DNA from 3 places in the Tessaracoccus terricola genome. Region 2 is predicted to be linked to each of the others. Evidence: riboswitches for the same ligand, from Rfam matches in the RefSeq annotation. Region 2 holds a riboswitch; each other region holds the start of a gene.
What was found. Region 2 has a riboswitch for thiamine pyrophosphate ahead of ACYU7G_RS07995 (thiamine ABC transporter substrate-binding protein). Riboswitches for the same ligand answer to the same signal wherever they lie in the genome.
Positions count from the first base shown of each region.

Region 1: linked by a shared signal. The riboswitch ahead of ACYU7G_RS02525 (bifunctional hydroxymethylpyrimidine kinase/phosphomethylpyrimidine kinase) and the one ahead of ACYU7G_RS07995 (thiamine ABC transporter substrate-binding protein) in region 2 are both predicted to bind thiamine pyrophosphate.
Region 3: linked by a shared signal. The riboswitch ahead of ACYU7G_RS10910 (YkoF family thiamine/hydroxymethylpyrimidine-binding protein) and the one ahead of ACYU7G_RS07995 (thiamine ABC transporter substrate-binding protein) in region 2 are both predicted to bind thiamine pyrophosphate.

Region 1 covers NZ_BAAHBS010000001.1:571,198-576,512, reverse strand. Annotated here, with positions in the region: gene thiM (hydroxyethylthiazole kinase) at 1-38, opposite strand, end outside; gene ACYU7G_RS02530 (MFS transporter) at 35-1,393, opposite strand; gene ACYU7G_RS02525 (bifunctional hydroxymethylpyrimidine kinase/phosphomethylpyrimidine kinase) at 1,390-3,036, opposite strand; TPP riboswitch at 3,019-3,117, opposite strand; gene ACYU7G_RS02520 (GNAT family N-acetyltransferase) at 3,235-4,089, opposite strand; gene ACYU7G_RS02515 (SRPBCC domain-containing protein) at 4,139-4,567, opposite strand; gene ACYU7G_RS02510 (exodeoxyribonuclease III) at 4,600-5,315, shown strand, end outside.
Region 2 covers NZ_BAAHBS010000004.1:479,147-484,461, forward strand. Annotated here, with positions in the region: gene ACYU7G_RS07990 (ABC transporter permease) at 1-1,534, opposite strand, end outside; gene ACYU7G_RS07995 (thiamine ABC transporter substrate-binding protein) at 1,498-2,571, opposite strand; TPP riboswitch at 2,614-2,719, opposite strand; gene ACYU7G_RS08000 (FtsX-like permease family protein) at 2,724-5,315, opposite strand, start outside.
Region 3 covers NZ_BAAHBS010000005.1:240,866-246,180, forward strand. Annotated here, with positions in the region: gene ACYU7G_RS10890 (hypothetical protein) at 1-25, opposite strand, end outside; gene ACYU7G_RS10895 (hypothetical protein) at 178-1,164, shown strand; gene serC (phosphoserine transaminase) at 1,262-2,413, opposite strand; gene acuI (acrylyl-CoA reductase (NADPH)) at 2,410-3,396, opposite strand; TPP riboswitch at 3,542-3,650, shown strand; gene ACYU7G_RS10910 (YkoF family thiamine/hydroxymethylpyrimidine-binding protein) at 3,702-4,331, shown strand; gene ACYU7G_RS10915 (ECF transporter S component) at 4,318-4,935, shown strand; gene ACYU7G_RS10920 (ABC transporter ATP-binding protein) at 4,925-5,315, shown strand, end outside.

The DNA.
Region 1 (5,315 bases), on a different contig from region 2:
ATGACCGGTGCGGCGCGTTCCACGTCCGGGTCACTCATGCCTCCACCTGCTCCGAGGTGGCGACGTTGGCGGCGACGTCGTCGATGTCCGCGTCGATGTCCCGGGGCGACAGGCGCGGCCCGAGCAGCGCCCCGACCACCACCAGGCACCCGCCCAGCGCCACCATCACCATCACCGACGTGCGCTCCCCCAGCACGGCGGCCACCGCGGGCAGGTAGAACGGGTACAGCGCGGGCAGCACCAGCGAGAGGCTGTAGCCCATGCCGTAGCCGGTGGAGCGGACCTCGGTGGGGAACCGCTCCGACAGGTACGCCGAGACCGGGCCGTAGGCGCAGACGGTGATGACCTGCAGCAGGGCCGCCATCAGGGCGGCGCGGCCCAGCGACTCCGAAGTCACGGCCAACCACCAGACGACGGGCCCGAGCGTTGCCGCTCCGACCCCCCACACCACGAAGAGGTTCCGACGGCCGGTGCGCGAGGACAGGTGGCCGGCCAGTGCCATGACGACGGCCTGCGCCACCGACGCGACGCCCATGGCGACGGACACGCCCGTGGCGGGCAGGCCGGCGTCGGTGGCGAGCCGGGCGGTGAGCAGCAGGACCGTGCTGTTGGTCAGCAGCCACAGCCCGGTCATGAGCACGAAGACCTGCCAGAACGCCGGTGACCAGCGGCCCCACAGCAGCGCGCCCAGCCCGGCCCGTGGAGCCTTCGAGGCCTGCCGCGCGCGGCGGTGGAACACGGGGGCGTCGGCCACCTGGCGGCCGTAGTAGACCAGCATTCCCACCGACGCCAGCGCCCCCAGCCCGAACAGCAGGCGCCAGCCCCAGGCCGCGTAGGCGTCGGGGCCGAGCAGGACCAGCAGCCCGGCCACGGAGAAGGCGATGGTGGCCTGCGCCCAGGGCGCCATGGAGAGGATCAGCCCGCTCATCAGGCCCCGACGGCGGGGCGCCGACCACTCCATGGCCAGCGGGATGGCGGCCGAGTACTCGCCGGCCACGAAGATCCCGCCGAGGAACCGCAGCACGAGGATCAGCGCGACGGTGCCCGCGCCGAGCACCTCGTGGGTGGGGATGACGGCGATGGCGACGGCGCAGGCGGCGGTTCCAGCGATCGCGATCCGCGTGGTGCGGGTGCGGCCCAACCGGTCCGAGATGCGGCCGAACACGATGCCGCCGATCGGGCGTCCGAGCAGCATCGCCACGACGATCAACGCACCCGTCGACGCCGCGGCCGCCGGGCCGGCCAACACCAGCATCGCGGGCGCCAGCGCCGTCAGCGGGAGGAACATGTGGATGTTGTCCACCCAGTTGCCCACCACGCCGGCCCGCAGCGCGGCGCGGCCGGCGGGCGGGAGGGACTCGACGGCGGGGGCGGCGGTGACCGGGGCGCTCACGGCGCGACCGTCCCGGCCGTGGCGAGCTCCCGTCGGGCGGGGGCCTGTTCCCGGGGCGGCGTCGGTTCCAGCCGCAGTGCCTGTTCGAAGAACTCGAGTTCGTGCCGGCACGCGATGAGGTAGGCCCGGGCGGCCTCGGCGCGGGTCGTCGGGTCCGCCGTCGCCAGCGCCCGCTCGACGTGGACCAGAGCGGTACGGACGGAGTCCACGAATCCCGGCGCCCGGTAGGTGCCCAGCCAGCGGGCGTAGGGGTGGTCCTCCGGGACGTGGGGCAGGGTGGCGCCGGTCTGGGCGTAGAGCCAGTAGCAGGGCAGCACGGCGGCCACGCCCACGGGGTGCGGCTCCCCGAGCGTGGTGGCCAGGAGGAAGTCGGTGTAGGAGCGGGTGACTGGGCCCATGGCCCTGCCCGCCCGGTCCCCCAGCCAGGTGCGGTGCATCCCGGTCTCGGCGGCCAGGGCGGTCTGGGCGCTGCCGGCCCAGAACTCACGGGCGTCGGGCCGGTCCGCGGCCACCGACAGCGTCGCGAGCGCACGGGAGTACCGGCCGAGGTAGAGCGCGTCCTGCGAGAGGTAGAACATGAACGCTTCCTCCGGGAGGCTGCCGTCCACCAGCGAGCGCACGAAACCGGACGCCGCGATCGCCTCCGCGGTGGGCTGTCCGGCCCGCCACAGCGCCCGGGTCCAGGGACCGACCGGTTCGACGGCGGGGTCGGGTTCGCCGTCGGGGAGGTCGGGGGCGAGGTCGTCAGGCCGGTGGAGGGCGGGGGCCACCGCGTCGTCGTCGAGCCAAGGGTTGGATGCCGCGGCGGCCTGGAGGCGTCGGGAGCGGTGCGAGTGGTCCACCGGGCCGTGGCCGGAACCCACGGCCAGGGCATGGCCGTGGGCGATCGCCTCGTGCAGCCACGCCGTCGCCCAGGCGAGGGCTGCGGCCGGGTCGTCGCCGCGGCCGAGGCGGGTGGCGAGCGCTGCCGCGAGGGAGCAGCCGGTGCCGTGGGTGCTGTCGGTGTCCAGCCTGGTGGCGGGCACCGGGATACGCGTGCCGTCCGGCGAGACCCAGGTGTTGGTGACCCGGCTGGAGGCCAGGTGGCCGGTCTTGACGACGACGGCGACCCCGACGGCGCCGGCCCAGGCGGCGGCCTGGCGGAGCGCCTCGGCCTCGTCGGCCGCGGGCGGGTTGCCGGTGAGGCGGGCGAGTTCCGCGATGTTGGGGGTGACGACGGTGGCTCGGCGGCAGAACTCCACCATCGCCTGCTCCGCCTCCGAATCCAGCAGGCGGTCCCCGCTGGTGGCCACCATCACCGGGTCCACCACCAGGACCCGGGGCGGGTTGGCGTCGAGCCATTCGGAGACGGTCTGGATGTTGTCGACGGTGCCGAGCATGCCGGTCTTGACCGCGTCGATCTCGACGTCGTCGCTGACGGCCAGGAGCTGCTCGCGCAGGAACCTCGGCGCTGGGGTGTGGATGGCGCGCACGCCGTGGGTGTTCTGGGCCACGAGCGAGGTCACCACCGTCATTCCGTAGCCGCCGGCGGCGGTGATCGACTTGAGGTCTGCGGCGGTTCCGGCGCCGCCGCTGGGATCGGTTCCTGCGATCGAGAGCACGCGGGGAACGGGGGCATGGGAGACAGAAGTCACTGAGGACATCCCTTCGCTAGTACTAGCTAGATCAGGTTCCACGGGTGTGATCTCAGCGCCACATCGGGTGACGCACCCCGTGTCCAGGCCGTCAGTATAAGCAGATGCCCCGGCCCCGCCGTCGGGTCCGGGAGCGGTGGTGAGACAGGCCGGCCAGCTGCCTCCCACACGCGGCCAGCGGGTTTCGGCCCGTTCCGCAGCCGGAAACTACTGACCGGCCACGCGGTAGTGGTACTCGCCGAGCGGCTCGAACCCGAGGCCGCGGTAGAGGGCGATCGCGGGCGCGTTGTCCCGCTCCACCTCCAGCAGCACGCGCTCCACCCCGTGGGCGGCCGCCACCGCCAGCAGCGTCTCGGAAACCGCCCGCCCCAGCCCCTGCCGGCGATGCTCCGGGGCGACGGTGATGACGTTCAGCACTGCCACGCTCAACTTGCCGACCTCCGCCAGCGCGGCCCGCCCGACGGCCACCACCTCGTCGGGCTCGGCGGCCTCCGCTCCTGCCGGGCGCAGCATCACCTGGACGGCCGGGGTGGCGGCCATGATCGAGCGGGTCGCCTCCCGGGCACCCTCCCCCTCCCGGGGCGCGAGGTGCCAGGCGGCGTCGAACCAGTCGTCGTCCAGTTCCCCGGCGCGGATCTCGGCCGAGGTGTGCGGGACGAACTCGCGCGCCCCTGTCAGGGACAGGGACAAGATGGTGCTCTGGCCGGCGACGGTGTACCCGCGCCCAGCCAGGAGCGCGTCCAGTTGCGCGGGGCCGTGGGTGCTCATGATCCGGAAGCAGGCCTTGTCACCGGCCATCTCGCACAGTTGCTCGACCCGCCCGATGGCCTCCAGCAGCGCCTCGGCGTCCTCGGGTGCGTCCAGCGCGACGGCGCTGTTGGCGCGCTTGGTGACGCCGCCGGAGCGGAACAGCGCGAACCCGGCCACCTCGAAGCGCTGCAGCGGCCGCCAGCCGGCCACCAGCGCGTCCGTGAGGCGCACGCCGGTCAGCGCACGCGACGCGGACGCCTTCCCGGGGTTGCGGGACGACTTCTTGCCCGAGCTGCGGCGCGACTTGTTCACCCGCCAAGCCTACGGCTCCGACACCCCCGGGCCGGGCGGAACGCCGGTCTCAGCTGCAGCGGATGACGTAGCGGCCCAGCACCATCAACCAGCCGGAGACGTAGGGCTCGCGGCGGGCGGCGCCGTCGGGGATCTGGTCCCAACCGGAGTGGACCAGCCGCACGAGGGTGCCGTCGCCGTCGGGGGTGAAGGTGACGGTGATGCGGGTGGCCTCGTCGGCCCCGCGGGTGGGGTGCCAGGTGAAGGTGAGGGTGCTCGGCGGGTGGTGTTCCAGGACCTCACCCCAGACACTGACCTCCCGGCCCAGCCGCTCCACCACCTCGTCGCCCTCGAACGCGACGGTGGCCTCCTCGCCGAACTCGCCGTGGCTCTCCAGCGGCCACCACGAGCCGAGGTGCGCGGTGAAGTAGCGGTGCGCCGCCTCCTGCGAGCAGGGGACGTGCACCTCGTGGACGATGGGCTCTGTCGACGCTGACATGCCCCCATTATCGACCCGGTAGCCTCGCAGACGTGAGGATCGCCACCTGGAACGTGAACTCGGCCAAGCAACGGATGCCTCGGCTGCTGCCGTGGCTCGAGGAGCGCAAGCCCGACGTCGTGTGCCTGCAGGAGACCAAGCTAACCGACTCCGCCTTCCACGACCTGTTCTCCGGTCCGCTGACCGAACTCGGCTACGAGGTGGCCCACCACGGGCAGGGCGGTTTCAACGGGGTGGCGCTGTTCTCCCGCGTCGGGCTGGAGGACGTCGAGGCCAACTTCGCAGGGCAGCCCGACTACGAGGACCGCACCGAGGCGCGCGCTCTCAGCGCCACCTGCGACGGCGTGCGCGTGCACTCGCTGTACGTGCCGAACGGGCGCGAGGTGGACTCGCCCCACTACAACTACAAGCTGGCCTGGCTGGACGCGCTGGCGGCCGTGGTGGCCGACGGCCCCGCCGACGTGGCGCTGTGCGGCGACATCAACATCGCCCCCTCCGACCAGGACCTGTTCGACCCCGCCGCGTTCGCCGGCCACACCCACGTCACCGCCGCCGAGCGGCAGCGGGTGGAGGGGTTCGGACTGGTCGACGTCCTGCGCGCGCGCTGGCCGGAGCACGACAGGCTGTTCTCCTACTGGGACTACCGCGCCGGCATGTTCCACCAGGACTACGGCATGCGGATCGACCTGGTCCTCGCATCGCAGCCGGTGGCGGACCGGGTGGCCGCCGCCTGGGTGGACCGCAAGGC
Region 2 (5,315 bases):
TCGGGTCGTCGGGGCGGGACAGGAACGACGTCGCACCGAACTCGCCGAGCGAGGTGGCGAAGGCGAACCCGGCCGCCAGGCCAAGGCCCTTCGCGAGCTGGGGGAGCTCGATGGTGGCCAGCACCCGCCACGGGCCGGCGCCGAGGGTGCGGGCGGCCTCGAGTTGGCGGGAGTCGATGGCGTGCAGCGACGGCAGCAGGCTGCGCACCACCAGCGGCAGGGCGACGAGGGCCTGCGCGATGGGGATCAGGGCGAGGCTGGAGCGCAGGTCCAGCGGCGGCCGGTTCAGCGTGATCAGGTAGCCGAAGCCCACCGTCACGGCGGAGACCCCCAGCGGCAGCAGGAACAGGCCCTCCAGCGCTGACAGCGCCCGCCGCCCCCGCGACGATTCGGGTCGGCGGGAGGCCACCAGTGAGACCAGCACCCCCATCACCAGCGCGACGGCGGCGGCCACCGCGGCGATCCACAGGGAGTTCCACACGGCCCGGGATACCGGCACGGACAGGGCCGGGTTCTCGCCCGTGAACAGCGCGGCGTAGTTGTGCAGCGTCCACTGGCCGCCGCGGCGCAGCGAGCGCACGGCGAGGTTCACCAGCGGCGTCAGCAGCAGCCCCAGCACCACGACGGCGGTGACGGCGGCCACCGCCCAGTCGCGTCGCCAGGAGGCGGGGGCCACGCCCGAGTCGTCGGTGTGGAGTCGTCGAGCCCGGGTGGTGCGGCGCTGCAGGGAGTTGGTCACCACCAGCAGCAGGGTCACCACCACCAGCTGCGTGATGGACAGCGCGGCCGCGGCGGGCAGGTCCAGCAGCTGCTTGGTCTGGAACCAGATCTCGGTCTCGATGGTGGAGTAGCGCACCCCGCCCAGCACCATCACGATCCCGAACGACGACGCGCAGAACAGGAACGTCAGCGAGGCCCCGGCGGCGATCGCAGGGCCGAGCGCCGGCAGCACCACGGTCAGGAACGCCCGGAGCGGGGAGGCCCCCAGGGTGTGCGCGGCCTCGCCCAGTTGCGGGTCCAGCCGTCGCCACATGGTGCCGACGGTGCGCACGATCACCGAGTAGTTGAAGAACACCATGGCCAGGCCGATGGCGATCCAGTGGTCGTCCAGGCCGAGGAATCCAAACAGCCCGCCCCTGTCGAACAGCGAGCCGAAGGCGACGCCCACCACCACCGTCGGCAGCACGAATGGCACCACCACCAGGGCCCGGACGACGGCGCGGCCGGGGAAGCGGCGCCGGTACAGCAGGTGCGCCCCCGGGATGCCCAACAGCAGGCAGGCGGCGGTGGCGAGGCCGGCCATCCCCAACGTGAAGCCGAGGATGCGCCAGGTCCGGGGAGCGCTGAAGACCCGCTGGAAGCCCTCGAGGGTGAGGGCGCCGTCGACGACGAAGCCCTTGGCCACCAGCGTCCCCGCCGGGAGTGCGAAGAAGACGGCCAGGAAGGCGGCCGGGATGATCCCGGCCGCCACCCAAGCCAGCCGCCACAGCCTCAAGGTCAGCCGATCACCCGGGCGGTCCAGTCGCTGATCCACTGGTCGCGGTTGGCGGCGATCTCCTCGGCGGGGACCTCGATGGGGGCCTCGGACAGCGGCGCGAAGGACGCCCAGTCGGCGGGCAGCTCCACCTCGTCGTCGATCGGGTACATGTACATCTGCTCCGGGATGGCGGCCTGCACCTCGGCCGAGAGCAGGAAGTCGATGAACTCCTGCGCACCCTGCTCGTTCTCCGCGCCGGCGATCACACCGGCGTACTCCACCTGCCGGAAGCAGGTCTCCAGCAGCGCCTCGGTGGTGGAGGCGGAACCGTCCTCGGTGAGGGTGAAGGCGGGGGAGGTGGCGTAGGAGAGCACCAGCGGGTACGGGCCCTCGCCGTCGGCCCCGGAGAACTCGGTGTAGTAGGCCTCGCTCCACCCGGGGACCACCTTCACGCCGTTGGCCACCAGCGCGTCCCAGTACTCCAGCCAGCCCTCGCCCTCGGCTCCGACGGTGGCCGCCAGGAACGCCAGCCCGGGTGACGACGAGGCGGGGTGGGAGACCACGAGGAGGTCCGCGTAGGCGGGATCCGTGAGGTCCTCGAGGGTGGTGGGGACGTCGATTCCGGCGTCGGCGAACCACTGGGTGTCGGCGTTGATGCACACGTCGCCCATGTCCACCGGCGTCAGCGACTCGATGGCGTACTGCTCGGCCGAGGCGGGCAGCGTCGCCGAGGTGTAGGGCGAGAACACGCCCTCGTCGACGGCGCGGCGCGCGAAGGTGTTGTCCACGCCGAACACGACGTCGCCGAGGGGGGAGTCCTTGGTGAGGATCAGCTGGTTCACCAGCGCACCGCCGTCACCGGGGGCGACGTAGGTGACGTCGTAGCCGGAGGCCTCCTCGAAGGCTTCCTTGAGCTCGTCGGGCAGCGCGAAGGAATCGTGCGTGACCACGGTCAGTTCCGTGCTGGTGGTGACGCCGCCGTCGCCGGCGGTGGGGTCCTGGCCGGGTTCGGCCGGGCTGCCCGAGCAGGCCGCGAGCGCGGCGACGGCGAGCAGCGCGGTGGTCGAGGCGGTGGTCCTGCGTGCGAAAGACATGAGTCTCCTCCTGGTCCTGCGGGCCCGGCCGATGGTTGGCCGAGGAGATGTTGGCTCACTCCCTACGCCGGTGCTAACCGGATCAGGTTGAGGGTCTGCGGCTGGTCCGCACTCTCAGCGCACGTGCTGCGCTCCCCTGTGCGCCGCCCACCCTACACGGCGTCGACGGTGGGCTCGGCCACGTCGGCCGTCGTGGACCGGTGCTGCAGGAGCCGGTAGGGACCCTGCAGCTTCAGCGCCGCGAGCAGCGGCAGCACCGCGGCCGCCACACCCACGAGGAACCCGCGCAGCACGAGACCCCACAGCGAGTCCCACGGAATCTCCAGGAACGGGTAGCCCATGTTCGCCAGGCCGCGCTGCAGCCCCCAACCGGCGATGGTGCCCGCGGCCGTGCCGACGAGGCCTCCGACGGTGCCCATCAGGATGGCCTCCAACGCCACCATGGCGCTCACCTGCAGCCGGTCCATGCCCACCAGGCGCAGGGCCCCGAACTCCGGTTTGCGTTCCTGCACGGCGATCAGCAGCGTTCCCGCGATCCCGATGATGGCGATCCAGGTCAGCAGCGTGAGCAGGGACCCGACGGTGTCGGAGGCGGCCGCCAGCGCCTCGCCCCGGGCCGCGGCCAACTCGTCAATGTCCTGGACCCGCAGCAGGGGGTCGGAGGAGGTGATGTCGAGCAGGATGGTGCGGAGTGTGCCGACGTCGGCGGTCCGGGCGAGCTCCAGCGCGACGAAGTCGTCGACGTCGGTCACGCCGCGGTCGGTGAAGGTGCCGCGCGCCGAGATGACCGGGGGCAGGTCAACGCCGCGGGCGGGTTCGAAGATGCCGACGACGCGGACCTCCACCCGCTGCTGGTTGATCACCACGTTGAACGCGTTGCCCCGCTCCAGGTCTGTCGCCGCCGCGTATTCGGCCGAGACCATGATCTCGTCGACGGCCTCCAGCTCGCGGCCGTCGGTGACCTCGTAGTTCACCACGTCAGTGAGGGTGCCGGGCATCGCCACCGCGAAACGGACGGGGTCCCCGCCCCGCAGCGCGGTCTGGATGCCGTACGTGGTGACCTGCTCCACCCCGGGCAGGGTCGCGGCGAGCTCCCCGACGCCGCGGTTGAACCCGCCCTCGGCCGAGGAGGTGACGAACAGGTCGCCGTGGATGTTCTCGGGCAGGTCGTGCTGGGCCGAGGCCCGCCCGGACGCGCCGAGCACCGCGAAGGTGGCGACCAGGCCCACGCCGAGGACCAGCGCGGCCGTGGCCTTCGCGAACCGCACCGGGTGGCGGGTGACGTTGCGGGCGGCGATGGTGCTGACGTCGCGCAGCAGCGGCCGGCCCGCGAGCCCCACGAGTCGCACGAAGGGTGCGCCCAGGACGGGGGTGGCGATGGCGGTGCCCACCAGGACGACGACGGCGCCCAGCAGCGCCCACGCCCACGGCAGGGGCATGCCCGGCAGCACGGTGCCGACGGCGAGGAGGCCGACGCCGACGGCCACGAGCCCGACGCTGGTCCACGCGGCGTCGCTGAAGTGCAGCCGGGGACGCGGGATGAAGGGGCGCGGCGGGAGGGCCTCGGTGAAGGAGACGGCGGTGGCGTGCCGGTGCGCCGCGAGGACGGTGATCAGGACGCCGAGCCCGATGCACAGCCACGCCTCGGTGGTGGACAGGTCCGGGATGACGGCGCCCAGCGCGAGGCCGTGCTCCCGTCCGAGGTCGTTCAACCGGTCCGCCAGCGACTGTCCGATCGGCATGCCGATCGCGGACCCCACCAGGCCCAGCAGCAGGGCCTCGACGAGGATCGGCAGCGCCACCTTGACCGGGGAGGCGCCCAACCGTCGCAGGAAGGCGGCCTCGGGGCGGCGGCGGGTGACGAGGTGTGACGTGGTGGTGCTGATCAGCGCGGCGGCGATGCCCAGCGTGACGAGCCCGGCGGCCCACAGCCCCACCTGGGCGATCGTGAGCCGGGGGTAGAGCTGGAACTGGGTGGCCGAGGCCACCTGGCCGCCGTCGACGATCTGGTACTCCGACGGGATCAGGTCCCGCATCTCGGAGATGATGGCGTCGACGTCGACGTCGGGCCCGTCGTCGAGGTCCACCCAGATGCTGTTGAAGCCGTCCTTGCCGGCCTGGAAGTGGGTGCGGGCGGCGGCCTCGCTGAACAGGGCGTAGCTGGCGCCGGCGGGGCGGTCCCCCTCGAGGGCGACGACGCCGACGACGACGGCCTCGATCGACGGGTGCGGCCCGGTCCGGGCGAACGCGACGGTGTCCCCGATCTCGAAGCCGCTGCGCTCCAGCGTCGGCCGGTCCAGCACCACCTCGTCGGGTCCCTCGGGTGCGCGGCCGTCACTGATCGCGATGTGCGCCCCGCCCTCGTCGTCGGTGGGCAGGAAGCTGCCCGTGATCGTCGGGGCCAGCTGCGGCTGGAGGAGTTCGCCGTCGCTGGTGATGGGGAACAGCACGTCGCCGCGGACCTGGCCGCGGGCCCGGGTGACTCCCGGGATCTCGGCGACGTCGGCGACGGTGGTGGCGGACAGCGGCGGCGGCGCGGACACCGCGTCCACGGCCACCAGCGAGCCGGCCGGCACCACCGTGACGTCTGCGGCGGTGGCGGCGACGACCCCCTCGGTGGTGGTGCGGACCAGGGCGTTCAGGGACAGGGCGGCGCTGAGTGCTGCCACGGAGATGATGATGGCGCACAGGCACATCAGCACCTGCCAGAGGCGGGTGCGGAGCGTGTGGAGGCTGGCTTTCCA
Region 3 (5,315 bases), on a different contig from region 2:
TTGCGAACAGGCGCAGCGTGTGCATGGGGCCACATTATCCGCGCGGGTAGGCTCGGGACTGTGAATCCGAGAACCCGACGCCTGATCGTCTCCGGCGTGCTGTTGGCGCTGGTGCTTGTGGTGCTCGTGTGGGGAGTGCTGCTGCAACCCGCGTGAGGCAGTATTCTTGCCGACAACATGTTGACGCTCCGCCGATTCGCCGCTGCCCTCTCGCTCGGTCTGCTGGTCACCGCCGTCCCGGCCCTGGCCCAGGCGGACGACATCGACCTCGGCGCCACCACCGAGGTGGTGGGGCTCGCCTGGGACGATGCCTCGGAGACCCTCTTCGTCAGTGCCGCCGCCGCGCCGGATGCCGTGCAGCTGCTCAGCGCCGACGGCACCGCGACGGGAGAGGTCACCTTCACCGGTGACCCCGAGTCCGTGCAGGGCCTCGCGCACGACGACGGCCAGCTCTACATCGCAGACATCGGTGACCCGGCTGCGGACCGCGAGTTCGTGACCGTGTTCGCCGTCAACCCCGAGGACGGCCAGCAGAGCTATCGGGCCTGGGACTTCGCGTACCCCGACGGCGCGCAGGACGCCACCGCCTTCCTCATCTCCGGACGGGGCCGTTTCTACTTCATCACCACCGGTGCCGACGCAGGCATCTACGGGGCGGACCTGGACCCGTCCCGCGAGCGCGTGAACACCCTGTTCCGGGCCGCGGACGCGCCCGAGGGCGTCACCGACGCCACCTTCCTCGCCGACGGCGAGACCATGCTGGTGCGCACCGCCACCGGCGTCGAGGTGATCAACGCGTTCAGCTGGGAGGTGGAGGCCTCGGTCACCTACGAGGGTGCGCCCGAGGGTGAGTCCATCACCCAGTTCGGCGAGGGTCGGATGCTGGTGGGTGCCGGGGGAGTCCTCCGCGACGAGGCGCTGCCCGAGGGCCACACCACAGCCACGCCCGCTCCGCCGTCGCCCAGCCCCGAGGTGAGTGAGACCACCGATCCCGGCGCGGATCCCACCGCGGCGCCCTCCGCCACCGGCACCGCCGAGGCACCCGCGGACCCCGGCGACACCGGCTCCGACGGCGTCTCCCGCGGCGGCACGCTGATCGCGCTGGCGGGCGCCCTCGTCGTGGCCTTGGCCGCCGGCGCGATCGTGTTCTTCAGCCGAGACTGACCCTTCGAGGCGGTGACTGCGTCCCCGTACCTCAGGGAAACTTGGTGCCAGTTGCCCTGGGGTGCGAGCGGCAGCGAGCCTCGAAGGGCGTGACGCGCTACTTGCCCAGCTCTCCCACCACGAAGTCGATGCACTGCGTGAGTGCACGGACGTCGTCGGGCTCCACGGAGGCGTAGCAGGCGATCCGGAGCTGGTTGCGGTTCAGTGCCCGGTAGGGGTCGACGTCGACGACGCCGTGGGCGCGGAGCACCGTGGAGAGTTCCTTGGCGTCGACGCTGTCGGCGAAGTCGATGGTGGCCACGACGGGGGAGCGGTGATCCGGGTCGGCGACGAAGGGGGTGGTGAACTCGCGGTCCTCGGCCCACTCGTACAGGATCCCCGAGGAGGTGCGGCAGCGCTCGGCGACGGCGCTGATGCCGCCCCGGCCGAGCATCCAGTTGATCTGGTCCTCCATCAGCAACAGCGTGGCCACGGCGGGGGTGTTGAGGGTCTGGTGCAGCCGGGAGTTCTTCACGGCGGTGAGGAAGTCCAGGCTGGTGGGGACCCAACGACCGGTGGCCGCGATGCGCTCGGCCTGCTCGATGGCGGCCGGTGAGGCGAACGCGAACCACAGGCCGCCGTCGGAGCTGAAGTTCTTCTGCGGTGCGAAGTAGTAGGCGTCGGTCTGCGAGATGTCGGCCTCCATGCCGCCGGCGGCGGAGGTGGCGTCCACGAGCACCAGGCCGTCGCCGATGCGGGTCACGGGCGCGACGGCGCCGGTGGAGGTCTCGTTCTGCGCCCAAGCGTGGACGTCGGCGTCGGTGGCCTCCGGGACCGCGGCGGAGCCGGGCTGGGCCTCGAAGATGCTGGGCTCGTCGAGGAACGGCGCTGCCGCGCTGGCCTTCGCGAACTTCTTGGAGAACTCCCCGAACACGCCGTGCGCGGACCGCTTCTCCACCAGCGAGCTGACCGCCAGGTCCCAGAACAGGGTGGAGCCGCCGTTGCCGAGCACCACCTCGTAGCCCTCGGGGATGGAGTACAGCTCGGCGAGGCCGTGCTGGACGGCGGCCACCAGGTCACGCACGGGCGCCTGCCTGTGGGAGGTGCCCATCACGTCGCCACGCATGGCGAGGTAGTCCAGGGCCTCGGGGCGGACCTTCGCGGGTCCGGATCCGAAGCGACCGTCGGCGGGCAGCAACTCTTCGGGAATGGTGATCACGCGCCCGATTCTCTCACGCCCCGGCGGCGCCCCGGGACACACGTCCGTCAGGCCCGGACGTCCACCACCGTGCGGCCGCGGACCCTGCCGTCGAGCAGTTGCTGGGCAGTGGCCGGCACTTCCGCGAGGCCGATGGTGCTGGCGGTGCGGGCGAGCCTGGCCGGGGCGAGGTCGCGGGCCAGCCGCTGCCATGCCGTCCGGCGGAGTTCCTGCGGCGCCTCCACCGAGTCGATTCCCGCGAGCGTCACGCCACGCAGGATGAACGGCAGCACGGTGGTGGGCAGGTCGTTGCCCTGCGCCAGGCCGCACGCGGCCACCACCCCGGCGCGGTCCGTCGCGGCCAGCACGTTGGCGAGGGTGTGGCTGCCGACGGTGTCGACGGCGCCCGCCCACCTGGGCCGGGCGAACGGCTTGCCCGGTTCGGACAGGGTGGCGCGGTCGATGACCTCGGCAGCGCCCAGTCCGGTCAGGTAGTCGGACTCCTCGGGACGTCCGGTGGACGCGAGCACCCGGTACCCGAGCCCGGCCAGGACGGCGATCGCGATGGACCCGACACCACCGCCCGCGCCGGTGACCAGGACGCCACCCGAGTCCGGGGTGAGGCCGCCGTGCTCGAGCGCCAGGACGCACAGCATGGCGGTGTAGCCGGCCGTGCCGATGGCCATGGCGTCGAACGTGCTGAACTCCTGCGGGAGCGGGACCAGCCAGTCGCCCGGCACCCTAGCCCGCTCTGAGAGGCCACCGTGGTGGGTCTGGCTGAGCCCCCAGCCGTTCGCCACCACCTTGTCCCCGGGACGGAAGCGCTCGTCGTCGGATTCGGCCACGGTGCCCGCGAAGTCGATGCCCGGGACCAGCGGGTGTTGCCGCATGATCTTCCCCGCGCCCGTCACCGCGAGCGCGTCCTTGTAGTTCAGCGTGGAGTACTCGACATCGACGGTGACGTCACCGGGCATCAGGTCGGCGTCGGTGAGTTCCACCAGTTCCGTGGTGGTCCGGCCGGCATTCTCGTTCGTCAGCAGCGCGTGGAAGGTCATGTGGTCAGCCTAGGTGTGACAGGGGCTCGTGACACGCTTGGGGGCCTGTATAGCTGTGCAGCCCGACCGGCGAGTCGCGAGCGCTGGTCACAACCTTGTCCTGGGGCGTGGACAAGGAACTTCCTACTGGTCACGCCTGCTAGCGTGGGCAACGCACGGGAGTCCAGTGAGCTGGGCTGAGAGGGAGTACTCCAACTCCGACCGTAGAACCTGATCTGGATCATGCCAGCGCAGGGAGCGACCAGCCTCATCTGCTGGATCTCGGGCAACCCCGCCCTCCGTGCGAAGTCCACGGAAAGGGCAAAATGCCAAACGAGTTCACAGCAGACCCGCTGCGCTTCGGAGTGGGGGCCAGGGTCAGTGTCGCCGTGATGAGCGATGACTACGCCGACGTCATCCTGACCGCACTGCGCGACGTCGACCCACGCGGCCTTCGGATCAGCACCGGAGACGTCAGCACCTGGGCGGGTGGCCCGGAGGAGGACCTGCTGGCGTGGCTCACGGACCTGTCCGCGGCCATCGCAGCCACCGGGCACCACGCGGCCATCACGGTCCTGCTCAGCCGCGGCTGCCCGGGAGAGGTGGTCTGCGAACTGCCGGGCGGTGCCGGACCACGTGCGGTCGAGACATCATCGGGCCGCGAAGTCGGGGCCTGGGCTGCGGCCGAGTGGGCCCTCTACCCACTGGCCGACGACGTCCGCGCGGGAGTGGAACCGGACCACATGCGAGACATCGAGGCGGCCATCGAACTCGCCCGCGATCAGGGCACGTTCCGGGGCTCGGAGCACTTCGTCACCCGACTGGAGGGTGACTTGGGCACCATCCTGGGCACCGTCGTCGCAGGTTGGACGATGGTGGGGCGCAGCGTCCAGCACGTCGTCGCGCACCTCAGCATCTCCGTCAACAGCCCGAGCCACGCCGATGCTGCGGCGTGACGAGGGGCGCGCAGCCCTGCCCCTGCGCGACATCGTGCTCATGGTGGTCCTCGGCGTCACCTTCGGGTTCCTGTACTGGGTGCTGGTGCAGGCGTGGAACGCCCTCGCCGTGGCCATGGGCCCCGCCGGCGACGTTGCCCAGCACGTCCTGTTCGGGGGTTGGCTGTTGGTGGCACCGTTGGCGATTGCCATCATCCGCCGACCGGGCGTCGGCATCGTCGCGGAGATCCTCGCATCCGTTGTGGAGTTCGTGTTCCTGGGATCGCCGGCCGGCCCGACGCTGCTGATCGCGGCCGCCCTGCAGGGGTTCGGCAGCGAACTGGCGTTCGCGATCGGCCGGTACCGCCGCTTCGGCTGGGGTACCTACGCCCTGTCCGGGCTGCTCGGCGCCTCCATCGTCTTCTTCTACAGTGCCTTCCGCTCCGGCTGGTACGGGCAGAACATCTTCTGGCTGCGGTTCGGGATGCAGGCCGCCTCCGGCGTCATCCTGGGTGGCCTGCTCGCGAAGGTGCTCGTCGATGCCCTCAAGGCCACGGGCGTGTTGGCCAACTTCCGGATCGCCCGCGACGACGCTCCGGCCGAGGTGGTGCGCCGTGAGCGCTGACCCGCTCGTGGAACTGCACCAGGTGGAGGTGGTGTTCCCCTCCGGTCTCGGCGTGGGGCCCGCCACCTTCACCGTCACGGCGGGCGAGGAGGTGCTGGTGCTCGGCCCGTCGGGGTCCGGCAAGTCCACGCTGCTGCGCACCCTCCACGGCGCGGTCCCCGGCGCGATCAACGCGTCCGTCACGGGCTCGGTTGTCGTGGTGGGGCGGCCCGTGGCGGAGGTGGGCGTGGCGGGTCTGGCCGACGTCGTCGGCGTGGTGGGGCAGGACCCGTCCTCGGGGGTGTGCCTCACCGACGTCGACGACGAGCTCGCCTTCCCGCTGGAGAACCTGTGCGAGGAGCCGTCCCGGATCCCCGGGCTGGTGGCCGACGCGCTCGCCA